DNA from 2 places in the Gallaecimonas xiamenensis 3-C-1 genome. Region 1 is predicted to be linked to the other one. Evidence: riboswitches for the same ligand, from Rfam matches in the RefSeq annotation. Region 1 holds a riboswitch; the other holds the start of a gene.
The links. A riboswitch is a leader RNA that binds a small molecule or an ion and turns the genes downstream of it on or off. The one in region 1 is predicted to bind lysine.
Positions count from the first base shown of each region.

Region 2: linked by a shared signal. The riboswitch ahead of B3C1_RS16970 (Na+/H+ antiporter NhaC family protein) and the one ahead of lysC (lysine-sensitive aspartokinase 3) in region 1 are both predicted to bind lysine.

Region 1 is NZ_AMRI01000026.1:45,922-61,792, reverse strand. It holds gene B3C1_RS15975 (DMT family transporter) at 1-752, opposite strand, end outside; gene rsxA (electron transport complex subunit RsxA) at 845-1,426, shown strand; gene rsxB (electron transport complex subunit RsxB) at 1,429-1,998, shown strand; gene rsxC (electron transport complex subunit RsxC) at 1,998-4,424, shown strand; gene rsxD (electron transport complex subunit RsxD) at 4,424-5,473, shown strand; gene rsxG (electron transport complex subunit RsxG) at 5,473-6,111, shown strand; gene B3C1_RS15945 (electron transport complex subunit E) at 6,108-6,803, shown strand; gene nth (endonuclease III) at 6,803-7,438, shown strand; gene gloA (lactoylglutathione lyase) at 7,450-7,857, shown strand; gene B3C1_RS15930 (flagellar protein MotY) at 7,901-8,773, opposite strand; gene rnt (ribonuclease T) at 8,878-9,549, shown strand; gene B3C1_RS15920 (serine hydrolase domain-containing protein) at 9,546-10,628, opposite strand; gene B3C1_RS15915 (type 1 glutamine amidotransferase domain-containing protein) at 10,749-11,459, opposite strand; lysine riboswitch at 11,574-11,745, shown strand; gene lysC (lysine-sensitive aspartokinase 3) at 11,809-13,152, shown strand; gene B3C1_RS15905 (LOG family protein) at 13,187-13,750, opposite strand; gene rimK (30S ribosomal protein S6--L-glutamate ligase) at 13,890-14,795, shown strand; gene B3C1_RS15895 (succinylglutamate desuccinylase/aspartoacylase family protein) at 14,798-15,820, shown strand.
Region 2 is NZ_AMRI01000031.1:2,505-18,375, forward strand. It holds gene B3C1_RS16955 (heme NO-binding domain-containing protein) at 1-17, opposite strand, end outside; gene proB (glutamate 5-kinase) at 123-1,220, opposite strand; gene B3C1_RS16965 (thymidine kinase) at 1,263-1,844, opposite strand; gene B3C1_RS16970 (Na+/H+ antiporter NhaC family protein) at 1,845-3,314, opposite strand; lysine riboswitch at 3,360-3,533, opposite strand; gene B3C1_RS16975 (electron transfer flavoprotein subunit alpha/FixB family protein) at 3,613-4,539, opposite strand; gene B3C1_RS16980 (electron transfer flavoprotein subunit beta/FixA family protein) at 4,539-5,288, opposite strand; gene B3C1_RS16985 (electron transfer flavoprotein-ubiquinone oxidoreductase) at 5,417-7,066, shown strand; gene B3C1_RS16990 (H-NS histone family protein) at 7,174-7,578, shown strand; gene B3C1_RS16995 (AraC family transcriptional regulator) at 7,605-8,552, opposite strand; gene B3C1_RS17000 (sterol desaturase family protein) at 8,628-9,422, shown strand; gene B3C1_RS17005 (YceI family protein) at 9,416-9,988, opposite strand; gene B3C1_RS17010 (cytochrome b) at 9,990-10,544, opposite strand; gene ribA (GTP cyclohydrolase II) at 10,682-11,326, opposite strand; gene rimO (30S ribosomal protein S12 methylthiotransferase RimO) at 11,592-12,908, shown strand; gene B3C1_RS17025 (phospholipase C/P1 nuclease family protein) at 13,052-14,056, shown strand; gene B3C1_RS17030 (hypothetical protein) at 14,040-15,044, shown strand; gene B3C1_RS17035 (hypothetical protein) at 15,041-15,544, shown strand; gene B3C1_RS17040 (methyl-accepting chemotaxis protein) at 15,635-15,871, shown strand, end outside.

The DNA.
Region 1 (15,871 bases):
AGGGAAAACAGCGGGATCAGATTCACAAACACCGCCACCCGCGCCGCCGGCAGCCTGGCCATGGCAAAGTTATAAAGCCCGTAAGCCCCCAGGGTGACCCCCAGCCCCAGATACAGCATGGCCCCCAGGGCCGACGGGCTGAGCGTTGCCGGCAGCGGCGCCGTGGCCAGGGCCAAGGGCAGGAAGAACAAGGCGCCACTAAAGGCCTGGATGGCGGTCAGCCACAGGGGCGAGTAGCGGCCGGACAGGTGTTTTAAAGACAGGGAGTAAAAGGCGGCGCAGAGCATGGCGGCAAATTCCAAGGCGTTGCCAAGCAAGGCATTGGGGGCCTGGGCCGAGTTTTCAGCGGCGCCGCTCAGCCACAAGACCCCCAGCACTGCCAGGGCCAGCCCCAGCCAGAGCCTGGGGCTGGCCTTTTCCTTCAGAAAAAGCACGGCGCCACTGACGGTCAGCACCGGCAGCACCGCCGTGACCATGCCGGCCTGGCCGGCAGAGGTGTACAGCAACGCCTTGGCTTCAAACACGAAGTACAGGCAGGGCTCGGCCAGGGACATGGCCAACAACAGCCGCCAGTCGCCTTTTTGATACCTAGCCTTACCCCAGAAGCGGTAGCCAAGGGCCAAGGCCAGGGCGGCCACCCACATGCGGGCGCAGATCACCCACAAGGGGGAGACCTCTTCGAACAGCACTTTGAGCACCACAAAGGTGCTGGCCCACAGGGCCATGGCCACCACCAGGGCGACAACCGGCATAAAAACCCCACTGGTCCACTGTTGTTTAGGGGACCACAAACCACGATAATAACCCGTTGATTCTACTTTGGCCGAAGGGGACCTAGCCACCCATGGGCGATTATCTGCTGTTATTGATAGGCACGGTGCTGGTCAATAACTTCGTGCTGGTAAAATTTCTCGGACTCTGCCCCTTCATGGGGGTGTCAAACAAGCTGGAAAGCGCCATCGGCATGTCCCTGGCCACCACTTTCGTACTGACCCTGGCCTCCTTGTGCAGCTACCTGGTGAACACTTACCTGCTCGAACCTCTGGGCATAGGCTACCTGCGCACCCTGTCCTTTATCCTGGTGATAGCGGTGGTGGTGCAGTTCACCGAGATGGTGGTGCAAAAAACCAGCCCCCTGCTGTACCGGGTGCTGGGGATTTTCCTGCCCCTTATCACCACCAACTGCGCCGTGCTGGGTGTGGCGCTTTTGAACATCAACGAAAACCACAGCCTGATGCAGTCGCTGATTTACGGCTTCGGCGCCGCCGTGGGGTTTTCCCTGGTGCTTATCCTCTTTGCCGCCATGCGTGAACGCCTGGCCGCCGCCGATGTGCCCATGCCCTTCAAGGGCCCGGCCATCGCCATGATCACCGCCGGGCTCATGTCCCTGGCCTTTATGGGCTTTACCGGCCTCGTTAAGCTGTAACTATGACGATCCTTTACGCCATCCTTGCCCTTGCCGCCCTGGCCCTGGTTTTCGGGGTTGTGCTGGGCCTGGCCTCGGTCAAGTTCAAGGTCGAGGCCGACCCCGTGGTCGACCAGATAGACAATATCCTGCCCCAGACCCAGTGTGGCCAATGTGGCTACCCCGGTTGCCGCCCCTACGCCGAAGCCATTGCCGGCGGTGACGACATCAACAAGTGCCCCCCCGGCGGCCAGGCCACTATCGACAAGCTGGCCGACCTGTTGGGGGTAGAAGCCAAGCCCCTGGACGCCGCCCACGGCGCCGAGGACGTCAAGAAAGTCGCCTTTATCCGCGAAGACGAGTGTATCGGCTGCACCAAGTGCATCCAGGCCTGCCCGGTGGACGCCATCCTCGGCAGCGCCAAGCACATGCACACCGTGATCCAGGCCGAATGCACCGGTTGTGACCTGTGCGTCGAACCCTGCCCGGTGGACTGCATCGAGATGCGCCCGGTACAAACCACGGTCCAGAACTGGAAATGGCAGCTCAATGCCATTCCGGTCAAGCAGTTGGCGGCGGAGGAAAAGGCCTGATGTTGACCCTGTTCGAGCGCCTGACCTCCAACCAGGTTTTTGATTTCCATGGGGGTATCCACCCACCCGAGCACAAGAGCCTGTCCAACCACAGGCCCATAGGCCGCCTCAAGCCCGCCCCCGAACTGGTGGTGCCGCTGCGCCAGCATCTGGGGGAACTGGGTGAGCTGCTGGTCAAGGCCGGGGATACCGTACTCAAGGGCCAGCCCCTGTCCCGGCCCCTGTCGGTGATGGGGGTGCCTGTCCATGCTCCCACCTCGGGCACAGTACTGGCGGTGGAAAACCGCCCCCTGACCCACCCCTCTGGCCTTTGGGACATGGCGGTGGTTATCGAGCCCGACGGCCAGAACCAATGGGCCGACAAGCACCCGGTGGCCGACCCCTTCGAGGCTGACCCGGCAGTGCTGCTCAAGGCCCTCAAGAGCGCCGGCCTGGCCGGCATGGGGGGCGCCGGCTTCCCCACCACCGTCAAGCTGGCCTCCGGCCGCCCTATCGACGCCCTGGTGATCAACGCCGCCGAGTGCGAGCCCTACATCACCAGTGACGACTGCCTGCTGCGCGAAGAAGCCGACAGCGTTATCGGCGGCGCCCGGCTGATGGCCCGCATCGTCGGCGCCAAGCTGGTGGTGATCGGCATCGAAGACAACAAACCCGAGGCCATCTCCGCCATCGAAGCGGTGATAGAAAGCCTGGACGACGTCACCATGAAGGTGGTGCCCACCAAGTACCCGTCCGGGGCCGAACGCCAGCTTATCAAGCTGCTCACCGGCACCGAGGTGCCCGCCGGCGGCATTCCCGCAGACCTGGGGCTGGTGGTGCAGAACGTCGGTACCGCCTTTGCCGCCTACCGGGCCCTGGTCCACGGCGAGCCGCTGATTAAAAGGGTGGTCACCATCACCGGCCAGCAGGTGAAAAAGCCCGGCAACTACTGGCTGCCCATCGGCACCCCCATCAGCCATGCCCTGGCCGAATGCGGGTTTGAGGCCGACAAGCGCCAGCGCTTTATCGTCGGCGGCCCCATGATGGGCTTTACCCTCAACGACACCGCCGCTCCCGTCACCAAGACGGTGAACTGCCTGCTGCTGCCCAACAAGAAAGAGCTGCCCCTGCCGGGGCGGGAGATGAACTGCATCCGCTGCGGTGAATGCGCCAACGTCTGCCCTGCCGATCTGTTGCCCCAGCAGCTCTACTGGTATGCCAAGGCCAAGGACCAGGAAAAGCTCGACGAGTACAAGCTGTCCGCCTGTATCGAGTGCGGCGCCTGCGCCTTTGTCTGCCCTTCCCAGATCCCCCTGGTGCAGTACTACCGGGTGGCCAAGGCCGAAAGCCGGGCCGCCGCCGAGGAAAAACGCAAATCCGACAAGGCCCGGGAGCGCTTCGAGGCCCGCAAAGACCGTCTGGAGCGGGACAAGGCCGAACGGGAAGCCCGCCACCAGGAAGCCACTGAGCGGCGCAAGGCCGCCATGGCCGCCCGCAGCAGCGACCAGCCCAAGGACAATGACGCCGTGGCCGCTGCCCTGGCCAGGGTCAAGGCCCAGAAGGACGCTGCCGTCGCCAAGGCCCAGGAAGCCGCCGAGCAAGGGGCGCACCTGGATAAAGGGGAGCGGGTTCCGGACAACAGCGAAATGGCCAAGCTGCGCGAAGAGCGCAAGCGCCAAGCCAGGGAGAAAAAGGCCCAGCAGGAGGCCCAGCTGGAACCCCGGCAGGAGGCCCAGCTAGAGGCCCAGAAGGAAGATCAGCCGGACACCCCAACGCCTTCTCCGGCCCAGGCTGACAAAGCCTCGGCCGTGGCCGCCGCCATCGCCCGGGCCAAAGCCAAAAAGGCCGAAGCCGCTGGCGTCGCCGCAGCCGACAGCGAACAGGCCGCCGATCCGAAAAAAGCGGCCGTAGCCGCCGCCGTGGCCCGCGCCAAGGCCAAAAAGGCCGAAGCCACCGGCGCCGAGGCCAGTGCCCAGCCCCAGGCTGAGGCCGGCGAAGACGACGCTGCCGCCCGTAAAAAAGCGGCCGTAGCTGCCGCTGTGGCCCGCGCCAAGGCCAAAAAGGCCGACGCCACCGGCGAAGAGGCCAGTGCCCAGCCCCAGGCTGAAACCGCCGAAGACGACGCTGCCGCCCGTAAAAAAGCGGCCGTAGCCGCCGCTGTGGCCCGCGCCAAGGCCAAAAAAGCCGAAGCCGCTGGCGAAGAGGCCAGCCCCCAGCCCCAGGCCGAATCCGCCGAAGACGACGCTGCCGCCCGTAAAAAAGCCGCCGTAGCCGCCGCCGTGGCCCGCGCCAAGGACAAAAAAGCCGAAGCCGCTGGCGAAGAGGCCAGCCCCCAGCCCCAGGCCGAACCCCCCGAAGACGACGCCGCCGCCCGTAAAAAGGCCGCCGTAGCGGCCGCTGTTGCCCGCGCCAAGGCCAAGAAACAAGCTCAAGAAGGTCAGGACTGATGTTGATCGCCAGCTCTCCCCATACCCACAAGCGCCGCACCACGGGCCAGGTGATGCGCCTGGTGGCCTATGCCACCCTGCCCGGCGCTGCGGCCCTGGTTTATTTCTTCGGCTATGGCGTCCTTATCAACCTGGCCCTTTGCAGCCTGACCGCCCTTGTCACCGAGGCCCTGGTGCTGCTGCTAAGGGGCAAGAGCCTGTGGCAGCTGGCCGACAGCTCGGCGCTGCTGACCGCCATACTGCTGGCCCTGGCCCTGCCTCCCACGGCCCCCTGGTGGCTGCTGGTGATAGGTTCGGTGTTCGCCATACTGGTGGCCAAACAGCTCTATGGCGGCATAGGCCAGAACCTGTTCAACCCGGCCATGGCCGCCTACGTGCTGCTGCTGATTTCCTTCCCGGTGCAGATGACCAACTGGCTGCCCGCCAAGGGCCTGGCCAGCCACAGCCCCAGCTTCCAAGACAGCCTGAGCCTCACCTTCAGCGGCTACACCACAGACGGTTTTGCCGCCCACCAGCTCAGCCAGGGGGTGGACGGGGTAACCCAGGCTACCCCCCTCGATACCCTGAAAACCGACCTCAAGCAAGGCCTGACCGCTTCGGAGTCCATGACCAAGGCCCTTTTTGCCGACATCGGCGGCAAGGGCTGGAACTGGGTCAACCTGGGCTTTTTGCTGGGAGGGCTGTTCCTGCTGTGGCGCGGCATTATCGACTGGCAAATTCCCGGGGGCGTGCTGGGGGGCCTGCTGCTGGCGTCCTTGTTGGGCTTTATCCTGCACCCGGACGGCAACGGCTCGCCGCTTTTCCACCTCTTTAGCGGCGCCGCCATGTTCGGGGCCTTCTTTATCGCCACCGATCCGGTCACCGCCGCCACCTCCCCCAAGGGCCGGCTGATCTTCGGCCTGCTCATTGGCGTGCTGACCTACCTTATCCGGGTGTTCGGAGGCTATCCTGACGCCATCGCCTTTGCGGTGCTGCTGGCCAACATGACGGCGCCGCTGCTGGACAACTACACCAGGCCCAACAGCTTTGGGGAGGGCTCCAAGCCATGATGTTGCTCGCTGCCCGTAAAAACGGCCTGATCCTGGGGCTGTTTGCCCTGGCCTGTACCGCCCTGTTGGCCGGTACCCATGCCCTGACCCAGGATCGCATCGCCCAGCAAAAGGAAGCCCAGCGCCTGGGCATCCTCAACGCCATGATCCCCAAGGCCAGCCACGACAACGACTTGTACAGTGACTGCACCCTGGTCAGCTCCCAGCAATACCTGGGCAGCAGCGACCGCCAGCCCGCCTTCCGGGCCCGCCTGGCCGGCCAGCCGGTGGCGGTGGGCATCGAAACCGTGGCCCCGGACGGCTACAGCGGCGCCATCCACCTGATCGTCGGCCTGGCCTACCCCGAGGGCACAGTGCTGGGGGTCGAAGTCCTTGAACACAAGGAAACCCCCGGCCTGGGTGACAAGATAGAGCGGCGCAAGTCCAGTTGGCTGGACAGCTTTAACGGCAAGCGCCCCGGCGGTGAGAAAGACGCCGGCTGGGCGGTGAAAAAGGACGGCGGCCAGTTCGACCAGTTCACCGGTGCCACCATCACCCCCAGGGCCGTGGTCAAGGCGGTGGGCAACACGGTGCAATACTTCCAGCGCAACAAAGAAGCCCTCTTTGCCGCGCCCAGCCAGTGTGGAGGGGCCCAATGAGCCAGATGAAAGACATCGCCCGCCTGGGGCTTTGGGGTAACAACCCCGGCCTGGTGCAGCTGCTGGGCCTGTGCCCGCTGCTGGCGGTCACCAACACCCTTACCAACGCCCTTGGCCTGGGCCTGGCCACCCTGCTGGTGCTGGTGGCGTCCAACGCCACAGTGTCCCTGGTGCGCCGCCTGGTGCCCAAGGAGATCCGCATGGCGGTGTTCGTGATGATCATCGCCGCCTTCGTCACCGCCGTAGAACTGGTGATGACCGCCTTCGCCTACGGCCTCTACCAGTCCCTGGGCATCTTTATTCCCCTTATCGTCACCAACTGCGTGATCATGGGCCGGGCCGAGGCCTTTGCTTCCAAGAACAGCGTCGGCCTGGCCGCCTTTGACGGCCTGATGATGGGCCTGGGCTTTACCGCCGTGTTGGTGGTGCTGGGCGCCTTGCGGGAACTGATCGGCCAAGGCACCCTCTTTGACGGCGCCGAGCTGCTGCTGGGGGACTGGGCCCAAGGCCTTAGGGTGGAGGTGATGCACCTGGACGCCAAGTTCCTGGTGGCCCTGCTGCCGCCAGGCGCCTTTATCGGCATGGGCTTTCTTATCGCCCTGAAAAAAGTCATAGACCAGCAACGCGACAAGAAGAAGGTTGCCAGCCCCGTTGCCAAGGCGCAGCGGGTCCGGGTAACCACGACGGACTGATGAACCAGCAAAAACGTATCGAGATACTGACCCGGCTCAGGGACGAGAACCCCCACCCCACCACGGAGCTGCACTTTACCAGCCCCTTTGAACTGCTGGTGGCGGTGACCCTGTCGGCCCAGGCCACCGACGTGGGGGTCAACAAAGCCACCGCCAAGCTGTTTCCGGTGGCCAATACCCCCCAGGCCATCTGGGATCTGGGGGTGGACGGCCTCAAGGACTACATCAAGACCATTGGCCTCTTTAACGCCAAGGCCGAGAACGTCCACAAGATGTGCCGCATCCTCCTGGACCAGCACGGCGGCGAGGTACCAGAGAGCCGCGAGGCCCTCGAAGCCCTGCCCGGAGTGGGCCGCAAAACCGCCAACGTGGTGCTCAATACCGCCTTTGGCTGGCCCACCATCGCCGTGGACACCCATATCTTTAGGGTCTCCAACCGCACCAAGTTTGCCCCGGGCAAGGACGTGCGGGCGGTGGAAGACCGCCTGGAGAAGGTGGTGCCCAAGGAATTCAAGGTGGACGTGCACCACTGGCTGATTTTGCACGGCCGCTATACCTGTATCGCCCGTAAACCCCGCTGCGGATCCTGCATCATCGAGGATCTGTGTGAATTCAAAGACAAAACCGACATCTAACGAGGTAAGCCATGCGCCTTCTTCACACCATGCTCCGCGTCGGCGATCTGGACAAGTCCATCGCCTTCTACACCGACGTCCTCGGCATGAAGCTGCTTCGCCGGTCCGAGAACACCGAGTACAAATACACCCTGGCCTTCGTGGGCTACGGTGACGAGATTGACCACACCGTTATCGAACTCACCTACAACTGGGGCGTGGACAGCTACGACCTGGGCAATGCCTATGGCCATATCGCCATCGAAGCGGATGACATCTACGGCCTTTGCGAAGAGGTACGGGCCAAGGGCGGCAAGGTGACCCGTGAAGCGGGCCCGGTCAAAGGCGGCAGCACAGTGATCGCCTTCGTTGAAGATCCCGACGGCTACAAGATTGAGTTCATCGCCAAGAAAGACGCCGGCAAGGGCCTGGGCGAGTAAGCCCAAAACACAGATGCAAAAAAGGCGCCCTTGGGCGCCTTTTTTATTTTTGAACCTGTATCACCACCCGGCGGTTGAGGCTGCGCCCCTGCTCGGTGTTGTTGGAGGCGATATGGCGTTTCTCGCCGTAGCCGTCGGTGCTGATGCGGTCTTCTGACAGGCCCTTGCCCACCAGGTAGTCCTTGATGGCCCTGGCCCGCTTCTTGGACAGCTCTTCGTTGAGCCAACGGCCGCCGTAGGAGTCGGAGAAGGCCGCCACTTCCACCTTGGTGAAGCTGGGATCGTTGGCCAGGTACAGGCCCACCAGATCCAGGCGGCGCTGGGATTCGAGGGTCAGCTCGGAGCTGTTTTTCTTGTAGGTGAGCACCGAGAAGGCAATGTCTTCAAAATTGACCGGCAGCAGCCCACCCAGGCAGGACACGAAGGCTTCATAGCCTTGCTTGAAGTTGCCGGTAGACAGGGCCACCGACACCCTGTTACGGCCTAGGCGGTCCGGGTAGGTCAGGGTCGGCAGGCGGCCCGATTCCAGTTCGGCCAGGATATCCCAGGCCCTGTCGTCGTTCAGCTCCGCCGGGTAATGGGGGTAGACCGACAACTGCCCCAGAGGCTGGGCCTTGAGGCCGGGCTGCCAGGAGGGCGGCACGCTGGCCAGGTCGGCCTTGGTCTGCTGGCGGGGGCCGTCTTTGAGATCCAGGGCAAAACGCAGGTTTTCCTTGCGGCTGGCCTGGGCGCTGAACACCGCCACACCGTAGTTGGGGATCTTGTGCTCGAGGCGGCATTGCAGGGGGTTGGCCGCCGTCATCTGCCACTGGGACTGGCCCAGGCTGGCCGCATAATAGCGGGCCCCGGCATCGGCCGGCGTCGCCGACAAAGCCAGTAAGGCAGCAAAAACTGAGATATGAAACGACTTGGACATGGCATCCCCCTTCCTCAGCAACTGTGTCGGCGAGGGCTTTTCAAACTTTAGGGATTTGTCAGCTTTTGCCATAATGGGCCCCCAGCTCACAGCCAATACCTTCGATGTCAGAACTATTCAGCCAGCGCTTTCGCGGTTTCTACCCTGTGATAATCGACGTTGAAACCGCCGGTTTCAATGCCCAGACCGACGCGCTGCTGCAGATCGCCGCCACCTTGGTGGACATGGACAGCACCGGCCGCCTGGTGGTCAAGGAAACCGTCTTCCACAACGTACTGCCCTTCGAAGGGGCCAACCTGGAAGAGGCCGCCCTCAAGTTTACCGGCATCACCGACCCCTGGCACCCGCTGCGTTACGCCATCGACGAAAACGAGGCCTTGAAGGACATCTTCAAGGCGGTGCGCAAAGGCATGAAGGCCGCCGGCTGCCAGCGGGCCATACTGGTGGGCCACAACGCCGCCTTCGATCTGGGCTTTTTGAACGCCGTTATCGAAAGAACGGCGCAAAAACGCTCCCCTTTCCACCCCTTTGTCAGCTTTGACACCACCACCCTGGCGGCCCTGGCCCTGGGGCAAACGGTGCTGGCCAAGGCCTGCCCGGCGGCGGGCCTGGACTTTGACAACGCCGAAGCCCACGCCGCCGACTACGACGCCGAGCGCACCGCCCAGCTGTTTTGCCACATCGTTAACCGCTGGCAGGACCTGGGTGGCTGGCCCCTGCCCGCCCCGGCCGAAGATGCCGAATCTGCCCCCCAGGACCAAAGCCTGGCCCCCTAAGGGGCCATAAAGGTCGCTAAAAAGGCTTGGGCAAAGGCCGACTGGGCCACTTCGGCCCGGTCCGGCCTGTTGTGCCACCAAACCCCTTCGCTGTTGGCAAGGACGATAAAGCTCAGCTTCTGGTCCGGCACTTTCAGGTACAGGGCCGAATAGGCCTGCTCCCACCACCCCGAATGCCAGACAAGCCCGTGGCCCTGGTAGGGCTCGATAAACCAGCCAAGGCCGTAGGGGGCAGTTGTCCCCCCGGTTAGGGCCGTTGGCGTCATCATCAAAGCCAGCGACGCCTTGCTGATCAGCCGGCCCTCATCCAGGGCAATATCGAACCTGGCCAGATCCAGCGCCGTGGACACCACGCCCCCTGCCGCCCCATCCCCCTGGGCGCCCCTGGCATCGGCTCTGTGGGCCAGCCCCTTGTCGTCGATGCGATAGGGCTGGGCCTGGGCTGTGGCCAGGTCGGCCCGCAAAGGCAGATCCCGGTATTTGCGGGCCGACAGGGTCATGCCGGCTGGGGCAAAGACGTAGCGGGCCACCAGCTCGGAAAAGCGCTTATTGGTGACCGCCATCATCGGTCTGGAGGCCCAGGAATAGAGCACCGGGTTATAGGAAAAGCGGCGGCCGGGCTGGCCGGTGGCGGTGTGGGACAAGAGGTGGCGCAGGCTATGGCCCTTGGCTTGGCAATCAAGGCCCTTGGCCAGAACGCTGGGCTGGCGGCTAAAGTCGTCGCAAAAGCCCTGCCACTGGCTGTATTGGTCCAGGGGCCTGTCCAAATCCAGCTTGCCCTCCTCCACCAGTTTCAGCGCCACCACCGCCGACAGGGGTTTGGCCACGGAGGCGATGTCATAGGGGGTATCGGCGGCGGCAGGCACGGCCTGTTCCAGGTCGGCATAGCCAAGGCCGGTGGCCAGCAGCACCGTACCGTCCTTGACCACCGCCATGGACAGGCCCGGTATATGGGCGCTTTGGCGCAAGGCCTCAATCTTCGCCACAAAGTCGGCGATGGGGTAAGGGGCGCTGGCGGCGGGTGCGCCAACGGCAAGGGGCGCGGCCAGCAGCAGCGCCAGGGCTATCCAGGCTTTCATAAGGGCAATCCTTTTGTCTGTTCCTGGGGCACCAGTTGCCCCTGCGGCGTCTCCCGGGTGTCAGGGTCTATTGGCAAGCAAAAAGGGCCAGGTGGCCCTTTTCAGTCAGGAGGGCGCGGCTCAACCGGCCCCCTGCCCCGGCCAGTTGGTGAGCTTGCTGAGCTTGGCCAGCACGGCCCGGGCGGTACTGGCGGAAGACTGGGGGTTCTGGCCGGTGATCAGCAGGCCGTCGGTGACCACGAAGTCGTCCCAGTCGCCGCCGCAGAGGAAGTCGCCGCCCTTGGCCTTGAGGGCGTCTTCCAGCAGGAAGGGCACCACCTCGGTCAGCCCCACCGCCGCCTCTTCGGCGTTGGTAAAGCCGGTCACTTCCTTGCCGTCCACCACGCTTTGCCCCTTATCATCCACGGCGTTTAGCAGCACACAGGGACCATGGCAGACCGCCGCCACCGGCTTGCCGGCCTTGAGAAAGTCCTGGATAAGGCGGATGGAGTCGGGATCAATCACCAGATCCCAAAGGGGGCCATGGCCGCCGGGGTAAAAAAGGGCATCGTAGTCGGCGGCATTGATGCCCGCCAGGGGATAGGTGTTGGCCAGCTCGCCCTGGGCCTTGGAATCGCTCTTAAAGCGCTGGGTGTCTTCGGTTTGGCTGTCGGCGTCGTCACTCTTGGGGTCCAGGGGTGGCTGGCCGCCCTTGGGCGAGGCCAGGGTCACCTTATAGCCGTCGTCCACAAACACGTAATAGGGCGCGGCCAACTCTTCGAGCCAGAAGCCGGTCTTGTGGCCCGTATCCCCCAATTGGTCGTGCGAGGTGGTTACCATCAGAATGTGCATTGCATTCTCCTTATTGAAAAACCTTCCAAGCATAGTGTGCCCAGCCAGCATGGGATCAATGGGGCTTGATCTCAAGGCAACATTCTGAAACACTGCCGCCGTCCTGAAATTTTTAGGACCAGAAGAGGTGCGTTGACCAGGTAACCAGCAAGAGGGGCCCTTTCCCTAAGACAGCTGGCCAGGGGGTAAACGCCGAGATGCACGGCGCGGGGGCGCGCGGTGTCATCGGTCAGACAGGTTGAATCCTGTTGACTGTCACCTGATTTGGTGGAGCGCTTCTGGTACAAGCAGCCTTTCCTTTTTGACTGCCGGTCCCAGGCGCTCTCTTTGCTTGAATTCAAGGAGAGCTATGAACATCCCCGCTACCCGCGTCCTGAAATTTGGCGGCACCTCCGTCGCCGACTACCAAGCCCAAGGCCGTAGCGCCCAGCTGGTTGCCCAGCAGACCGAATCCCGCATCGTCGTGGTCAGTGCCGCCGCCGGCGTCACCAATGCCCTGGTGGGCCTGAGCCAAGCCATAGATCCCGAAGCCGCCGAGAACTTTCGCACCCTGATCCGCGATCGCCAGCAGCATTTCTTTGAGGCCCTTGGCGAGCCCGACGCCCTCAAGGCCAGCTACTGGACCCTGCTCGAAGAGCTGGACGCCTGCGGCCCTTGCCTTGGCCAGGAGCGCGATCGCCTGTTGTCTTTGGGGGAACGTTTTTCCAGCCTGTTTTTCGCCGAGCGCCTGCGCCAGCTGGGGCTGCCCGCCCTGCAACTGCCGGCCCGCTTCCTGATCGCCACCGACAGCCACTTTGGCCAGGGCGAACCGGACGTGGCCCGCACCCGCCAGCAGGTACAAATCGCCCTTAACGACCACCAGGGGGAGATCCTGGTAACCGAAGGCTTTGTGGGTGCCGACAGCGACGGCAACATCACCACCCTGGGCCGGGGCGGCTCGGATTACTCCGCCGCCCTGCTGGCCGAAGCGGCCGACGCCGACTGGGTGGAGATCTGGACCGACGTCAAAGGCCTCTACACCACAGATCCGCGCCTGGTGCCCAATGCCCAGCCCCTGGCGGAATTGTCCTTTGCCCAGGCGGCGGAACTGGCCACCTTCGGCGCCAAGGTGCTGCACCCCAAGACCCTGTGGCCGGCCATGCGCCGGGATATCCCGGTCTTTATCGGCTCCACCCTGGACGCCAGCGGCGGCACCGTTATCCGCCGGGAAGTGAGCGGCGAGCGCCGTTACGCGGCCCTGGCCCTGCGCAAAAACCAGACCCTGCTGAAGATCACCAGCCCCGAGATGCTCTACAGCTACGGCTTTTTGGCCCGGGCCTTCAGCCTGCTGGCCAAGCACCATATCTCGGTGGATCTGGTGACCACCTCCGAGATCTCCATCGCCCTGACCCTGGACGAGCGCGGCTCAGAGCAGGCCCTGTCCCTGCAGGTATTGGAAGAGCTCAAGGAACTGGGCAGCATTGAAGTGTCAGAAGGCCTGGCCCTGGTGGCCCTGGTGGGTGACAACCTCAATGCCACCCCGCAGATCGCCGCCGAGGTGTTCAACGCCTTGGGCGGTATCAATGTGCCCCTGATTTGCCATGGCGCCAGCCCTCACAACCTCTGCTTCCTGGTCGAAGACAAGGACGGCCCCTTGGCCATCCAACGACTGCACGCGCGGCTTTTTGAACAGCGCCAGGCCGTAGCCGCCTGATACGAAAAAACGCCCTCGGGGCGTTTTTTTTGGCTCAGTCCCACTTGTTGCGGGGCGGCTGGTAGTGGTCAAAACGGGCCAGCAGCGCCTGGGGATCGGACTCCACCACCAGCATGGCCTGGTGGCGCTGGTCCAAAAAGCCCTCGTCCACATAGCCGGTGGCCAACTCCAGCAGCGGCCGGTAGAAGCCCTTGACGTTCAACAGGCCGATGGGCTTGTGGTGGTAGCCGAGCATGGCCCAGGTCCAGACCTCGGCAAACTCTTCCAGGGTGCCGGCGCCACCGGGTAGGGCCACAAAGCCGTCCGCCAGCTGCGCCATCATCGCCTTGCGCTCGTGCATGTCCCGCACCACGTGCAGCTCGGTCAGGCCCCTGTGGCCCACTTCCTTGTCCAAAAGGGCCTGGGGAATAACCCCTATCACCCGGCCCCCAGCTCCTAGGCAGGCGTCCGCTACTGTGCCCATCAGCCCCACCCGGCCACCGCCGTAAACCAGGGTCTTACCCTGCTCGGCCAGCAGCTGGCCAAGGGCCCTGGCAGCATCGGCAAATTCACCCGAATGGCCCATTCTGGAGCCGCAAAAAACAGCCAGGCTTTGCATTGGAACTCCGGTTCAAAAAGTCGTCGCGATCCACTAGGTTAGAGCTAAGGTCTGCTATATGATGCAGCACCTTTTTGCGCCGGGAGGAAAGGATGCTTCCGCCCCGTTCCGGCCCCCTTACTTTATCAGGGAATCATCTATGAAGATTGGCATCCTGTCCCGCAAAGCAGACCTTTACTCGACCCGCCGCCTGGTGGAAGCCGCCGAGCAGCGCGGCCACGAGGTGCAGGTCCTTAACCATCTGCTTTGCTATATGAACATCGCTTCCCACAGGCCCAGCATTCATTACGGCGGTGTGGAACTGGAAAACCCCGATGCCATCATCCCCCGTATCGGCGCCTCTGTGACCTTTTACGGCACCGCCGTGGTGCGCCAGTTTGAAATGATGGGCGTGTACTGCGTCAACGAGTCTGTGGCCATTTCCCGCTCCCGCGACAAGCTGCGCAGCCTGCAGCTGCTGGCCCGTAAAGGCATAGGCCTGCCCATCACCGGTTTTGCCCACTCCACCAAGGCCACCGATGACTTGATTGAAATGGTCGGCGGCGCGCCGCTGGTGGTCAAACTGCTGGAAAGCACCCAGGGTAAAGGGGTGGTGCTGGCGGAAACCCGCAAGGCCGCCGAGAGTACCATCGAAGCCTTTAGAAGCCTGGGCGGCCGCTTTTTGGTGCAAGAATACATCCGTGAAGCCGGCGGCGCCGACATCCGCTGTATCGTGGTGGGTGACAAGGTGGTGGCGTCCATGCAGCGCCAGGCCAAGGAAGGGGAGTTTCGCTCCAACCTGCACCGTGGCGGCAGCGCCATTCCCATCAAGATCACCCCGGAAGAGCGCTCCACCGCCGTGCGCAGCGCCAAGATCATGGGCCTGGGGGTAGCGGGGGTTGACCTGCTGCGCTCCAACCACGGTCCCCTGGTGATGGAAGTGAACAGCTCCCCCGGCCTGGAAGGCATCGAAGCGGCCACCAAGGTGGACGTGGCCGGCGCCATCATCGAGTACATCGCCAAGAACGCCAAGCCCCACAGCAACAGGACCAAAGGAAAAGGCTGAGCATGAAGATCGGCGGCAAGGAGGTCCCGGCGGGCAGCCGGGTGGAATTGAAACTGCCCGTTCCGCCCCTCTATACCAATGCCGCCATGGACATGCCGGTGACGGTGATCCGGGGCAAGAAGGACGGCCCTCGCCTTTTTGTCAGCGCCGCCATCCACGGCGACGAGATCAACGGCGTGGAAATAGTGCGCCGCCTGCTGGCCAGCTCCTTTGTCAAACGCATCACCGGCACCCTGATCCTGGTGCCTGTGGTCAACGTTTACGGTTATGTGTCCAAGAGCCGCTACCTGCCGGACCGGCGCGATCTCAACCGCGCCTTCCCCGGCTCCGCCAAAGGCTCCATGACCGCCCGCCTGGCCCACACCTTTATGACCGAGATCGTGGCCAACGCCAGCCACGGTATCGATCTGCATACCGGCGCCAAGCACCGCACCAACCTGCCGCAGATCCGCACCTCCCTGAACGACGCCGAGGCCTTGGCCATGGCCAAGGCCTTTCGGGTGCCGGTTATCCTCAACGCCGAGCTGCGCGACGGCTCTTTGCGGGCCACCGCCGCCGAAAGCGGCTGCCCTGTGCTGCTCTACGAAGCCGGCGAGGCCCTGCGCTTTGACGAGTTCGCCATCCGCGCCGGCCTCAGGGGCATAGTCAACGTCATGCGCCACCTGGGCATGCTGCCGCCAATCAAGGCTCCCAGCCGCGCCATAGCACCGCAAATTTCCCAGGAAAGCCGCTGGGTAAGGGCCAACGGCTCCGGCATATTGCTGCCCACCAAGGCCATAGGCGACGCCGTCGCCAAAAACGAGGTGATGGCCCACATCACCGACCCCTTGGGCAGCAAGCCCATGGTGATCCACAGCCCGGTGGACGGCATCGTCATAGGCCAGGCCACCCTGCCCCTGGTCCACGAAGGGGAAGCCCTCTTTAACGTCGCCCACACCGAAAAGGCCGAGCAGGTGGAAGCCGCCCTGCCCCATTTCTATGACAATCTGGAAAGGTTGGATGAGAGTGATTTTGCGCCGCTGTGATGGCTCGTTTGCCCTGGCGGACGCTGTGGGGTGTTACTGGAAGCCGGGGTT
Region 2 (15,871 bases), on a different contig from region 1:
TGGATATAGCCGACCAAAACGTCTGCTCCTTACTGAAAACCGAGACTCTTACTACTGCCTTGTCCCTGGCTTCAGACTTCAAGCGTCCGGCTACAGTCGTATCGGCCAAAACCGATACCCCTTTACCCAAGTAGGACCAGATCGTCCCTGTGTATCGCCACGGCCCCCCGGTCAAACCCCAGGGCCATGCTGATGGCGTCGGAATGTACCCCAAGGATAGCCGTCAATTCCGCAGCGCTATATCGGACCAGTCCCACCCCCAGCTTGTGCCCGTCCGGTGCCAGCAGGGCCACGGCGTCGCCCCGCTCGAAACGGCCATGGATGGCCGAGATGCCCTTGGGCAGCAGGCTGGCCCCCTTATCCACCAGGGCCCGGACCGCGCCGTCATCCAATTGCAGCCGTCCTACGGGCGGCGGGCCGGCAAGGATCCATTGTTTACGACTTTCCAAGGGATCTTCGATGGGGGAAAAACGGGTTCCCACCCGCTCACCGGCCACCAGCCGTCCAATCACGTCTACCCCGTGGCCCGAGGCAATCACCACGGCGATGCCGGCCCGGCGCGCCACGTCTGCCGCTTGCAGCTTGGTGGCCATGCCGCCGGTACCAAGGCCAGACACACTGCCACCGGCCAGCTTGTGGAGGGTGGCGTCTATGGTTTTCACCTCTTGTATCAGCTCGGCATCGGGGTTGGCACGGGGGTCTGCGGTAAAGAGCCCAGGTTGGTCGGTCAGCAGCAACAGCAGTTCGGCCTTGGCCAAGATAGCCACCCTGGCCGACAGGTTATCGTTGTCCCCCACCTTGATCTCGTTGGTGGCCACGGCGTCGTTTTCATTGATAAGGGGAATAACCCCGTGGCTGAGCAGCGTGCCCAGGGTATCCCTGGCATTGAGGTAACGTTCCCGGTCTTCCAAATCGGCCCGGGTCAGCAGCATCTGGCCGACATTAAGCCCATAAAGGCCAAAGAGGTGCTGCCAAAGCTGCACCAGCTGACCCTGGCCTATGGCGGCCAACATCTGCTTGTGGGGAAGGTCGGCCGGCAGGTCGGGAAAGCCCAGCAGTTCGCGGCCGGCGGCAACAGCCCCCGAGGTGACCACCACCACCTTGTGCCCGGCCTTTTGCAACATGGCACATTGGCGCACCAACTCCACCATATGGGCCCGATCCAGGCGCTGGGTACCGCCTGTCAGCACGCTGGTACCCAATTTGACAACCACGATCATCAGCTATCTTCCGAGACTGTAAAGCCTCGTTATACCTGCGTGTCAGGGCCTTGCCAATGCCTCAATGTAGTGTTTACGGCACACCGAAACGTAGCGGTCGTTACCGCCGATCTCCACCTGGGCCCCTTCCTTGATGGGCTGACCATCGGCACCGACCCGCAGCACCCGGTTGGCCTTGCGGCCGCAGTGGCAGACGGTTTTCAGCTCCACCAGCTTGTCGGCCCAGGCCAGCAGGTACTGGGCCCCTTCGAAAAGCTCGGCACGAAAGTCGGTGCGTAGGCCAAAGGCCAGCACCGGAATACCCAGTTCGTCGACGATGCGGCACAGCTGGGCCACCTGGGCCTTGCTGAGAAACTGGGCTTCGTCCAGCAGCAGGCAATGAATGCGCTGGGTATGGGACAGGCCCAGCACCTCGGCAAAGAGGTCGCTTTGGGGATCGAAGACACAGGCTTCGCTCTCCAGGCCGATGCGAGAGCTGATCATGCCCTTGCCGGAGCGGTCATCCACGGCGGCGGTATAAAGGAGCGCGTTCATGCCGCGCTCCCGGTAGTTGTAGGCAGACTGCAGCAAGGAGGTGGACTTGCCGGCATTCATCGCCGAGTAATAGAAATAGAGCTGGGCCATTTAGACTTCCTGTTTTTGGGGCGCAAGTTTACCCCATCCCCCCAGCAGCGTCACCGCCAGCACCAGGACCACCAGCACCACCAGCCACAGGGGGCCAAGGGGCAGGCCAAGGGCGCTGAGGCTGTAACCCAGCACGCAGATCCCCGCCGCCAGGCCGGCATAGGGCAGCTGGGTCAGCACATGGTCCATATGCTCACACTCGGCCCCGGCGGACGACAGTATGGTGGTGTCGGAAGCGGGCGAGCAGTGGTCACCAAAGACGGCGCCAGACACCACGGCCCCCAGGGCCAGGGGCAGCAAGGCCGGGTCCACCAGTTGCGCCCCCAGGGGCAGCATGATGCCGAAGGTGCCCCAGCTGGAACCGGTGGCCAGGGCCATCACCATGGCGATAAAGAACAAGGCCAGGGGCATCCAGGGACCAAGGGAGGCACCTTTGACCCAGGAGGCCAGGTAAGCACCTACTTGCACGTCCTTCATCACCGCCGCCAGCAGCCAGGCGCTCAGCAGCAGGTAAACCGCCGGCAGCATCACCTTGGCACCGGCCCAGGCATTGGCCAGGCGCTGGGATTTGGCCTTCCAAAGGGCCCATAGCAGGGCCGGCAGGGCTCCCAATACCAAAGACAGGCCCACATTGGTGTTTTCCAGGGCGCTGATGGCGGACACCGGGCCTTCAGTGGCCAGGGCGCCGGTAACAAAGAGGGCCACCAGGGTCACCAGGATCAGGGCCAGCAGCGGCCCCAGCAGCGGCAACAGCGCCCCTTGGGCCTGCTGGGTGGCTACCAGGGGCTGGGGTTTGGCCTTGGCCTTTTTCATGGCCCCAAGATCCCAGTCGGTCCAGGCGGTGAACACCACCAGCAGCAACGCCAGCCAGGGGTAGAAAGCCGCCAGGCTCATGTCCACAAAAAGGCCCATGGGGCTGGCTGCCAGGGGGGCCAGCAAGGACAGCATAAAGGCGCCCCAGGAGGACAACGGCATCAGGGCACAAACCGGGGCGGCGGTGGAATCGATGTAATAGGCCAGGCGCTCGCGGCTGAGGCGATAGCGGTCAGCCAGGGGGCGGGTAGCCTGGCCTACCGCCAGGGCATTGAAGTAGTCGTCGATAAAGATGGCCAGGCCCAGGCCAACGCTCATCAATCCCACGCCCCGGCGGCTTTGGATGCGGCTGGCGCAGGCGTCGGCAAAGGCCTGGGCGGCGCCGCTGACCTGCAACAGCCGCGACAGGGCGCCGAGCATCAGCAGGAAGGCCACCACCTGCAGCGTCCACCAGCTGATGCCGTCATCATAAAAGAGGCCAGTGACTTTGGTGCCCAGGTACAGGGGCAGCTCGGGCAACGGGGTCAGCAGGAAAGCGCCTACCAGGCTGCCCAGCAGCAAAGAAAGCAGGATACGGCGGGTAGCCAGGGCCAGTCCCAGGGTCAGGACTGTGGGGATCAGCGATTGGGCTGACAGGGAGAGATCATTTAATTCCATGGAATTTCCAGCAAATTCCCATGGAGAACCACAAAAGGAACGGGGGCCTTCGGTAGCGCTCCATAGTGTTTAGGACTATGGCAGTGCCGCGACTTTCGCCCACGACACCAGCAAAACCGCTTGATGTCGGCTTCACTTCGGCGCACTGGCCTTTTACCGGGGATCCACAGCATCACCTTCCCCCCGGCGACTCATCCAGGACGCACCTCTACTTGGCGCGGCTACTCTGTCAGCGCCCGATAGTGAATGCAAACAAAAAGTGCGCCTCTTGGGCGCACCTTGACCAGTAGTGCGGCTTTTACAGCTTTTCTGTGAGCTCGGGCACTATTTCGAAGAGATCCCCCACCAGGCCGTAGTCGGCCACTTGGAAGATGGGCGCCTCCGGATCCTTGTTGATGGCAACGATCACCTTGGAATCCTTCATCCCCGCCAGGTGCTGGATGGCACCGCTGATACCCACGGCAATGTACAGATCCGGCGCCACTATCTTGCCGGTCTGGCCCACCTGCCAGTCGTTGGGCACAAAGCCGGCGTCCACCGCCGCCCGTGAGGCGCCGATGGCGGCCCCCAGTTTGTCGGCCAGGGCTTCGAGCATCTTGAAGTTGTCGCCGCTTTGCAGGCCGCGGCCACCGGAGATGACCACCCTGGCGCTGGATAGCTCCGGGCGCTCGCTCTCGGTCAGTTCGGCACCGATAAAGCGGCTGGCGCCAAAGCTGGCGTCGCTTTGCAGGGTAACCACAGGGGCATTGTTGCCGGCGCCGCTGGCGTCGAAGGCCGCCGGGCGCACTGTCACCACCTTGGTGGCGTCCAGGGCCTGCACAGTGGCGATGGCGTTGCCGGCATAGATGGGCCTTTTGAAGGTATCGGCGCTGTCGACGGCGATGATGTCGGAGATCTGCGCCACATCCAGCTTGGCCGCCACCCTTGGCATCAGGTTCTTGCCAGTGGTGGAACTGGCCGCCACCAGGTGGCTGTAGTCAGCGGCCAGGGCCACTATGGCCTGGCTCAGGGCTTCCGGCAGCGCGTGCGCAAAACGCGCCTCATCCAGCACCAGGACTTTGGCGACACCATCAAGTTCAGTTGCAGCACGGATAACCTCCTGGCATTGGTGACCGGCCACCAAAAGGTGGATGTCGTCGCCCATGGCACGGGCGGCGCTCAGCACCTTGGCGGTGTCCGGTTTGAGGTGTTTGTTGTCGTGTTCGGCAATGACCAGAATGCTCATCAGATCACCTTCGCTTGGTTACGCAGTTTGTCGATGAGGCTGTCGACGCTGTCGACCTTCTCGCCCCCTTGGCGCACCGGCGGCGCCGTTACCGCCAGCACCTTGACCCGGGGTGCCAAATCCACCCCAAGGGCGGCGCCGTCCAACTGGTCCAGGGGCTTGCGCTTGGCCTTCATGATGTTGGGCAGGGTGGCATAGCGGGGCTCGTTGAGGCGCAGGTCGGTGGTGACCACCGCCGGCAGGGCCACCGCCACGGTTTCCAGGCCGCCGTCCACTTCCCGGGTCACCAGCAGTTCCTGGCCTTCGACTACCAGCTTGGAAGCAAAGGTAGCCTGGGGCCAGTCGTTAAGGGCCGCCAGCATCTGGCCGGTCTGGTTGTTGTCGGAATCGATGGCTTGTTTACCGAGGATCACCAGATCCGGTTTTTCCTGGTCACAGACCTTGGCCAGCAGCTTGGCCACCAGCAGGGAGTCCAGGCCCTCTTCGGTTTTGACCTGGATGGCCCTGTCGGCCCCCAGGGCCAGGGCGGTGCGCAGCTGTTCTTGGCAGGCATCAGAGCCCACCGAAACCGCAACCACCTCGGTAGCGGTGCCCTGTTCTTTAAGGCGCACCGCTTCTTCCACGGCAATTTCACAGAAAGGGTTGATGGCCATCTTGACGTTGGCCAGGTCCACGCCGCTCTGGTCGGCTTTCACCCGGACCTTGACGTTGTAATCTATGACGCGCTTTACCGCGACCAGTACCTTCATCGGTAACTCCTCAGCAAGCAGTTTCGGGGCTGTCATTGGACCGCGCCCAGCTTTACCGCCAAAATACTTCCTGTTAACGTAAACGTCAACTTGATAAGCCACAGATAAGAGCAGTGTATTAGGCTGCCATTTTTCGAGCAGGAGTCCCTATGGAACGCGAAACCATGGAATTTGATGTCGTCATCGTCGGCGCCGGTCCGGCGGGCTTGTCGGCGGCCTGTCGCCTCAAGCAACTGGACCCGGATTTGATGGTCTGCGTGGTGGAAAAAGGCTCGGAAGTGGGAGCCCATATTCTGAGCGGCGCCCTTTTCGAACCCCGCGCCTTGAACGAGCTGTTTCCCGACTGGCAGCACCAGGGGGCACCGCTAAATACGCCGGTCAGCGGTGACGAACTGTACCTGCTGAACGAAAAGGGCCAGACAGCCCTGCCCGGCTGGGCCATTCCCAAGCCCATGCACAATGACGGCAACTACATCATCAGCCTTGGCAACCTGTGCCGCTGGCTGGCCGAACAGGCCGAAGCCCTGGGGGTGGAGATCTATCCCGGCTTTGCCGCCGCCGAGGTATTGTTCGATGACAACGGCAAGGTCACCGGTATTCAAACCGGTGACATGGGCCGCCTAAAGGACGGCAGCGAAGGCCCCCAGTTCCAGCCGGGTATGAACCTGACAGCCCGCCAGACCCTGTTCGCCGAAGGTTGCCGTGGCCACCTTGGCAAACAATTGCTGGAGCGCTTCAAGCTGGACCAGGGCAAGGAGCCCCAGCATTACGCCATCGGTTTTAAGGAGCTGTGGCAAGTTCCCAAGGAACAGCACCAGAGCGGCCTGGTGGTGCACGGCGCCGGCTGGCCCCTGGACAAGACCGCCACCGGCGGCAGTTTTCTCTACCACCTGGAAGACGGCCTGGTGTCGGTGGGGTTGATCGTGGACCTTAATTACAAGGACCCTTACCTCTCCCCCTTCGATGAATTCCAGCGCATGAAGCACCACCCCCTCTTTGCCCAATACCTTAAGGGCGGCGAGCGGATCAGCTACGGCGCCAGGGCCATCGCCAAAGGAGGGCTCCATGCCCTGCCCCAGCCGGTCTTTCCCGGCGGCATGCTCATCGGCTGTGACGCCGGCACCCTCAACTTTGCCAAAATCAAAGGCAGCCACACCGCCATGAAATCGGGGATGTTGGCCGCCGAAGCCTTGGTTGACGACTTCAAAGGGGAAGAACCCTTGACCGCCAGCCATTTTGCCCGCCGTTTCGAGGCCTCCTGGCTATATCAAGAGCTGCACGGCGCCCGCAATTTCGGGGCCGCCTTGCACCGCTGGGGCCCCTTGCTGGGAGGCGCCTATAACTGGCTGGAGCAAAACCTGCTGGGAGGCAAGGCACCTTGGCGCCTGTCCGATCCGGTAGCGGATCACCTGCAATTAGAAACCGTGGATCTTCATCAGCCACGCCAATATCCCAAAGCCGATAACAAATTGAGTTTTGACAGGCTGAGTTCAGTTTTTATTTCCAATACCAACCACGAAGAAAATCAGCCCTGTCATTTAAAACTCAAGGATCCCGAGGTACCGGTTGCCTACAACCTGCCCCGTTTTGACGAGCCGGCACAGCGCTATTGCCCGGCAGGCGTTTATGAAATTGTTGAGGAAGAGGGTGCCAAGCGTTTACAAATCAATGCGCAAAATTGCATCCACTGTAAAACCTGCGATATCAAGGATCCTTCTCAAAATATCCTCTGGGTTACCCCAGAAGGGGCAGGCGGACCCAACTACCCCAATATGTAAAAAAAGCGGCTTAGCCGCTTTTTTTTTATTTTCCCCTTGCAATAAGGGCGATCCTTTTTTAAAAATAGAGTGTCTCAAATTCCTTGCACCACTTTAAGGACCACCCAATGTCAGATTTTCTGCAGATTCTGGGCAACCAACGTCGCCTGAATGCCGCCACTAAAGAACTGAGCCTGCAAGAGCTCGAAGAAATCAAAGGCAAGCTGGACGCCATTATCGAGCAACGCGCCTCCGAAGAAGAAGAGCGCCAAAAAGAAGATGCCGAGCGCGTTGCGAAAATCGACGAACTGCGTAAAGCCATGGCTGAAGCCGGTATTTCTGCCGAAGATATCCTCGGTGGCGCTGGCGCCCCCGCTTCCCGCCGTGGTGGTAAAGGTGCCAAGCGCGCCCCCAAATACCGCCTGGAAAAAGACGGTGAAGAGCACCTGTGGACCGGTATCGGCCGCATGCCCAAAGTATTCAAGGAAATCGTCGACAACGGCGGCAGCCTGGACGCTTACCTGATCAAATAAGGCTTAGCCTTATTAATAAAGGGACCTTAGGGTCCCTTTTTCTTTTTAAGTTCCCCTGGCGTACAGCCATACCAGCGGCGACAAGCCTTGATAAGGGCCCCCTGCTCGGCATAACCAAGGGCGGCGGCAATTTCACTCCACCCCCAGTCCTTTTCCGCCAGGGCGGCGAGCTGGCCGGCCCGCCAGCTGTCGAGCAACTCCCGAAAGCAAAGCCCCTCCCGAGCCAGTTGGCGCTGTAACTGCCTGGGTGACAGGGCCAGGGCATCGGCCACGGCTTCCAGGGTGACCAGTTGCTGCCCCACCAGGCTGTCCATGGCCGCCAGGGCCTGGCTGCGACTGTCCGGCGCCAGGCGCCGTAAATGCCCCTCGGCATACTGGGTAAGGTGCTGATGTAGGCCCTCGTCACCCCGCAACGGCAAATCCAGCCAGCTCCTGGGAAAGACCAGGGCATTCTGGGCGGCGCCAAACCGCACCGGGCAACCCAGGCGCTGGCTCAGCATGGCTTCAGCCCCAGGCGCCCTATGGCCAAGGTCCAGAGACAACGGTTGGTAGCCGGGTCCCAGTAAAAAGCGGGCATAGCCCAGCCAGCCGGCCATATTGCGCTCCACGGCCAGGTCCGGCACCCCAGGCCAGGGCTGCCAGCAAAGCAGGGCCAGCTCCCCCTCCAACTGCAACCTGGCTTCTCCCAACCTGGCTACCAACCATTGGTAACGCAGCAGGGCCGCCAGGGCTTGTTCCAGGCGATTACAGCTTTGCAGCAGCTGCCCCAGCACCAGGTAGTCGGCAGCGCGGGCGCCAAGGCCCATGTCAACGGCAAAACTCCGTGATTGGGCGCAGCCCTGAGCCAAAGCCTTGAAGTACAGCCCGGCATCCAGGCGGCTCTGGCCAGCCTCAGCGGGGGCTGGCTGGCCCAAAGCCAGGTAGAGGGGCTCGAGGTAAGGCCAGGTGATATCCAGTTGGCAGCTGTTCACCATGGGCTGGCCTTTGGGAACAAGCGATAGCCCCCTGCCCTTGGCATGCTAAAAGGCACACGGTAAAGGACGCTCTGCATGGACACCCTGTTATTACTCCTGGCGGCGCCGATATTTCTCGGCCTTATCCTCAAGGAACAATACCAGCACCCGATGCGATATCAAAAAGGGGAGACTTTTCGCAATATGTTGCTGGCCGCCAGCTATCAACTGAGCGAATGGCTGGTTTGGTTCCCGGCCCTTTGGGTTTACCAGCTGCTTTATCAGCAGCGCTTTTTCACCCTGGAAGCGGGCCCCGGCACTTTCCTGCTGCTTTTTGTCGCACAGGACTTTCTTTATTACTGGTTTCACCGCTGCTCACATCGTTGCCATTGGTTTTGGGCAGCCCATGTGGTGCATCATTCTTCGGCCGGATTTAACTATTCCACCGCCCTGCGCCAGTCGCTTTTTTATCCCCTGGTAGGAATGTGGTTATTTTGGAGCCCCTTGGCCTTGCTCGGATTTAAACCTGGCTGGATAGTGACCATGGTGGCCCTGAATCTGGCTTACCAGTTTTTTGTTCACAGCCCCGATCCCCGCTCTTGGGGCTGGCTTGAGAAGTACTTCAATACCCCCTCTCACCACAGGGTTCACCATGCCAGCCATGCCCCTTACCTGGATCAGAATTTCGGGGGCGTGTTGATTATCTGGGACAAGCTTTTTGGCACCTTTACCCCTGAGCAAAGCCCTTGCCGTTACGGGGTGGTCAATATGCCCCCAAAAGAGGATCTGGTCACAGTCCTGACCCATGAGTTCGGGATGCTGCTGGCAGACATAAAAAAACCGCAGCCCTTAAGGCTGCGGCTTTTGCGACTTTTTGGGCGCCCTTACTGACGAACGCCTTCCAGGGAGATGTAGATCTGCACTTCCTTGGAAGCCGGGCCCAGATCGTAGTTGATACCGTAATCGGCCAGCTTGAAGGAGGTGGTGCCTTCAAAGCCCTGACGGTAACCACCCCAGGGATCGGCGCCGCCACCGATGTGGGTAACATCGATACTGATGGGCTTGGTCACGCCGTGCAGGGTGAAGTTGCCGGTGAGCACGGCGGTGCCGTCAGCCTTGGGGGTAAAAGCAGTACTTTCAAAACTGGCCTTGGGGAAGCTGGCCACGTCCAGGAAGTCTTTGCTCTTCAGGTGTTTGTCACGCTCGGCATGGGCCGAGTTGAGACTGTCAGTGTTGATGTTGACCGAGACTTTGGAGGCCTGGGGGTTTTTGTCGTCGTAGCTGAAGGTACCGTCGAAATCGTTAAACTGGCCCAGCAGCCAGCTGTAACCCAGGTGCTTGATTTTAAATTGGATGAAAGCGTGTTGGCCTTCGTGGTCAATCACGTAGTCGGCGGCCATGGCCGGAGTGGCCAGGGCGCCCAGCAGGGCCGTTGCCAACAGGGTCTTCTTCATCATGTCAGTTTTCCTCGCTCGGTTGTGTCACCAGCATCCTTTTCAAGGTGCCGTCTTTATTGATGAAATGGTGCTTAAGGGCCACCAGGCCGTGGCCAAGGGCCAATACCACCAGGCTCCAGGCCGCATACCAATGGATACTGCCGGCCACTTCGGCTTGGTCATGCAGGCCGGTCACCAGGGCCGGCACTTCAAACCAGTCAAATACGCTGATACCGCGCCCGTCGGCGGTGGAAATGAGGTAACCGGTCACCATCACCAGGACCAGCAACAGGTATAAAAGGCCGTGACCAAACCCCGCCAGCTTTTGCTCAAGGGCAGTGCCCAGGGGACGCGGCTTGGTGTTACGCCAGCGCCACAGCACCCGCAGCAGCGTCAAGGCCAACAGGCTGATGCCGATGGACTTGTGCCACCAGGGCCCCAGGCGATACCAGGGGTCGTAATAGGACAGGGTGCGCATCCACCACCCCAGGCCAAAAAGCCCGAAGACGGCCAGGGCACTGAGCCAATGGATGCCGATGGCCAGGCGCCCAAAACCCTGGGACGAGTTCTTCCACATAGTCTTTCCTCCACACAGGCCATTTCATCTTAAGCCAGGGATTTAAAAAGAATATCGGAGAATATTGGCGGTTCTTTTCGATGTTTTAGAAAGGAAAAAGGCCGCACAGGGCGGCCTTCAGGAGCGGGGAACGGGGCTCAGTACTTGCTGTGGGCGGGGCAGCAGGGTTCGTCTTCACCCAGGGCGTGGTGCCCTTCTTCTTTCTTGGCGGCCAGATAACGCTCGTTATGGTCGTTGCGATAGACGCGGGTGCCAACCCGGCCGTCCACCTGGATGCCGTTGTCCGTCAACTGGGCCACCTTACGGGGGTTGTTGGTCAGCAGGCGGATATGGTCCACTCCCAGGGCCTTGAGCATCTCGGCGGCCACAGTGAAATCCCGCTGATCGTCTTCGAAGCCCAGGGCGCGGTTGGCCTCGTAGGTGTTCATGCCCTCATCCTGCAGGGCATAGGCGTCCAGCTTATTGATAAGGCCGATGCCGCGCCCTTCCTGGCGCAGATAGAGAATAAGGCCGCCTTCGGCGCTGATCCGCACTATGGCTTCTTCCAGCTGCGGGCCACAGTCGCAGCGGGCCGACAGGAAGACGTCGCCGGTAACGCACTCGGAATGCATTCGCACCAGAGGCTCGCTTCGCTGCCAGTCGCCCAGGGCGATGGCGAAGTGTTCCTTGCCGTCAGCCAGGTTGTCGAAGGTGATAAAGGTCGCCAGATACCGGCCTCCAAGGACGGGGATCTCCACCTGGCGCCTTACCTTTACTGCATTTTCGCCAGCTTCAGCTGTCATGTCTCACCTTTACATCACGAACCGGGGTGCGGGGTACTATACCCCTGTTCCCGGTGAAATTCGTCTCTTTAAGCGTAGTCCCCAAGCCGGGGAGGCTTGCATGATAGCCGAGGCGGCGCCGATAAAAACCCTTGAAAAAGGACGGTCTATATTCGCTTTTGTGCACCAATAGCCAGGAGCCCCTTCAAGCCGGGTGCACAGGGGCCCAGACTTGGCTAGAATATGGCGCCTTTTTGGCGGCTAACTTTTTCATTTGAGGTAGAGCATGAGTAACCAGACCGTCGGCTTCGTCAGCCTGGGCTGCCCTAAAAACCTGGTGGATTCCGAGCGGATCCTCACCCAACTGCGGGTGGAGGGCTACAACATAGTTCCCAGCTATAACGATGCCGACCTGGTGATCGTCAACACCTGTGGCTTTATCGACAGCGCCGTACAGGAATCCCTGGACGCCATAGGTGAAGCCCTCAATGAAAACGGCAAGGTCATCGTTACCGGCTGCCTGGGCGCCAAGGAAGATGAAATCCGTGAAATTCATCCCCATGTGCTGGGCATCACCGGCCCCCACGCCTATGAGGCGGTGCTGGACACCGTCCATAAGCACCTGCCGGTGCCCAAGCAGCACAACCCCTTCCTGGACTTGGTGCCGCCGCAAGGGGTCAAGCTGACTCCGCGCCACTACGCCTACCTGAAGATCTCCGAAGGCTGTAACCACCGCTGCAGTTTTTGCATCATCCCCAGCATGCGCGGCGACCTGGTGTCCCGCCCGGTGGGCCAGGTGCTGAGCGAGGCCGAGCGCCTGGTCAATGCCGGCGTCAAAGAGCTGCTGGTGATAAGCCAGGACACCTCCGCCTACGGCGTCGACACCAAGCACCGCACCGATTTTTGGAACGGCCGCCCGGTCAAATCCGACATGTACCAGCTCACCGAGGCCCTTGGCGAGCTGGGGGTCTGGACCCGGCTGCACTATGTCTACCCCTACCCCCATGTGGACAACGTCATTCCGCTGATGGCCGAAGGGAAGGTGCTGCCGTACCTGGATATGCCGCTGCAACACGCCAGCCCGGACATCCTTAAGAAGATGAAGCGCCCCGGCCAGGTGGAGCGCACCCTCGAGCGCATCCAGCGCTGGCGCCGCGACGTACCGGATCTCACCCTGCGCTCCACCTTTATCGTCGGCTTCCCCGGTGAAACCGAGGACGACTTCCAGATGCTGCTCGACTTCATCAACGAAGCCGAGCTGGATCGGGTGGGCTGCTTTAAGTACAGCCCGGTGGAAGGGGCTACCGCTAACGCCCTGCCCAACCCGGTGGACGAAGCAGTCAAAGAAGAACGCTTCGCCCGCTTTATGGAAGCCCAGCAGCGCATCAGCGCCGCCAAGCTGCAGCGCAAGGTCGGCACTGTGCAAGAGGTGCTGATTGACGAAGTAGACGAAGAAGGCGCCATCGGCCGCACCAAGGGCGATGCTCCGGAGATCGACGGCGTGGTGTATCTGAACGGTGAAAGCGCCGTGAAGCCCGGTGACATCGTCAAGGTCAACATCGACAACGCCGACGAGTACGACCTCTGGGGCAGCAAGCTCTAAGCAATAAGCCGGCGCCAGCCGGCTTTTTTATGCATATCATTCGGCAGCTAAGTCATTGATGCCATTCACCTGACTGCCATTTTCTCGTCACTTGTAAGCGTTAGGTTAACTGCGGTTAACAACAACCCTAAGGGACGAGGACAATGAAAAGAATCATCATCGCAGCACTGCCTTGCCTGCTGGCCAGCCAGGCCCAGGCCTTCACCCAGGACACCCACAAGCGCATCGTCGTTGACGCCGTGGCCTACATGCAAGCCCACCCCGACACCACCCAGTACGGCCGCCTGGTGCAATACGCCAGCCAGGCCGGCCTGACGGTGGATCAGTTGGCCGAGCGCCTGGGCCAGGGGGCCTATGACGTGGACGACTTCGAGGACACCTACCTGTGTGGCGCCGTCACCGGCGACTGCGTCAGGGCGCCGCTGTGGGGCACCCTGAGCAGCATCGTCTCCTACAGCTCCTACTGGCACTTTCAAAACCACACCCAGGGCCCCGATGCCCACGGCAACGATTTTGGCGGCTACAACTACGACAAGCTCACCGTCTGGGGGGACGTGGACAACCTGGCCGCCTCCTGGCTCAAGGGTGACCACCTGGACGACGGCCCCGGCGGCAAGGGCGGCTGGTTTGGGGACGACTCAGAATACAACAGCTACGGCCTGACCGAAGCCCATTACCGCCAAGGCTCCACCTCCAACTACGGCATGTACCAAGACTTCGAGACCATGCCCTTCCAGCCCATCGACAACCTGGCCCAGTACTGGTACGGCCGCTACCTGGCCAATCACAGCGTCGACGCCCTGGGCTTCAGCCTGCACTCCACCGACCTCCTTCAGCCCCACCACACCTGGACCACTTCGGCCCTCAACCACTCGGGCTGGGAGTCCTGGGTCCGCGACTATTACGACAGCGAGCAGCTGGCCAGCGACAATCTGGTCACCGCCGCCCTGGACGACTTCGACAGCATTGCCGTGGACGAGGACGATATCCGCCCCCTGCTCACCCAGGGCGGCAGCCTGTCCTATAGCCAAGGGGGCCTGGTGCTGAATTCCAAGGACCATAACGAGCGGGTGATGGTGGGGCGCATCGTAGTGCCCCACGCCATCGCCATGGTGGTCAAGGTGTTGAACCATGCGATGCAGCGTTAACCTGCTAAGCGCCCTGGCGCTGATGCTCGGCGGCCCCTCGTGGGCCGCCTGCCCTACCCCGGATCTGCTGGCGCGCCTGGCCTTGATGAGCAAACTGCCGGAGCCGACCGTGGCCGCGCAACTGGCGGACGACGCCCTGCTGGGCCCCTATGCCAGGGCCCACTACCCCGGCGCCGTGCACCAGGCCAGCCGGGTAGGCAGCAGCCACCAACGCCAGGTGGATGAGCAATGGCTCAGCCTGGTGTCCCCCTTTATCGGCGAGGCCGCCAAGGCCGCCCGCCAAGCGGCCAAGTTTGACGGCGCGCTGTTGCGCCTTGGCAGCCGCCAATGGCAGCCAGCCGACCTTGACGGCCTAAATCTGCAGCAGCGCCTGGCCCTGCAACAAGGGGACAAAGCCCTGCTGGAAGCCCTACTGTGGCAGCAGGCCACCCTGGCCCTGGCTCCCACCTGGCTTGCCAACCAGGGCTGGGACAAGGACAAGGTTGCCTGCGCCCGCGCCTTGGTGGAAAACCGCCTGGACAGGGTCTGGTTGATGCAGCACTTGGGGCTGTCGGACGATCCCCACCAGGAAAGCCCGGTGCTCAGGCAACTGGCCAAAGAAGTGACGGCCGACCAGATTGCCCTTTACTACCGGCGCCACCAGGACGATTTTCGCCAGCTGGCCGCCGTGGACGCTCGATTCTTTGAAGGCGAGACCCAAGACAGCCTGGTAAGCCTTAGCCCCGAGCCCCAGCGCCTGGCACGCCAAGACGCCCAGGGGGATGTGCTGCGCACTCTGGCCTTTGTTACCCCGGCAAAAGGGCGCTCTGCCGTTATCCGGCTACCCTCGGGCCGCTTTGGCCAGGTAGAGGTGCTGGCCCGCCATTACCAGTCGCTGGCCGCCGACTCCGAATCGGTCGCCTTCACCGCCCGCCAGGCCATAGCCCGGGAAAAGGCCAAGGCCAACTGGCAGGCCCTGTTGCAACAGCTGCGCCGGGAGGCCAAATGAAGCGGTTACTCCTTGCCCTGCCGGTACTGGCTCTTTTTGCCTGGCTTTGGCCCGCCGACAGCCCGTCCCAGGCCAAAGCCCAGCCTTGGCCGGCGCAGGCCCAACCGCAGCCCTTGCCCGCGCCTGTCAGCCAACTGGCCCCAGAGCCGCAGCAGACCCTGCCGGCACCGGTGCCGGCACTGGACGCCGAACCTGTGGCGCCGGTGCCCCTTACCGACCCGGCCACGCCGCCGCTGACCCGCACTATCCCCACGGCGCCGAGGCCCCTGGCCGACCCGGACCAATACCTAAAAGAAGAAGACAAGCGCCACCAGGCGCAGCTGCAGGCCTTTGCCCTGGCGGCACGCAGCCGTATTAGCGAACTGGAAGCCCTGATTGAAAAGGGCCGCCAACAGGGCCTTAGCCAGGCGCAATTGGCAGAGGGGGAAGGCAAGCTGGCGGCCCTTAGGGCAGCGGTCAAGGCAATAGATGCAGGAGAGCCCATACCTCGCGTAAACTAGGCATGCCCCTTGCTGGGTTCTGACAGAGTGTCAAGTTTTTGCCTCCCGGGCCGACAATGACACCGCTCACCTTGCTTTCGAGGATTGCCCATGCGCGAAGTCAAGTTTCGCTGGATTGACAAGTATCTTATCCACCTGAAATTACAAGAAAAACTCTTCCTTCTCTTCGGTCTTCCCATGCTGGTAATGGTGCTGCTTGCCAGCATAGGCATCAGCCGCGACTTCAAGGCCCTGGAGGACGAACAGCTGCATCTGGCCCAGGCCCAGGTACAGACCCTGGCCCAGGCCCTGGCCGTGCTGCCCGAGGCTGAGGCCATCAAGGCGGTC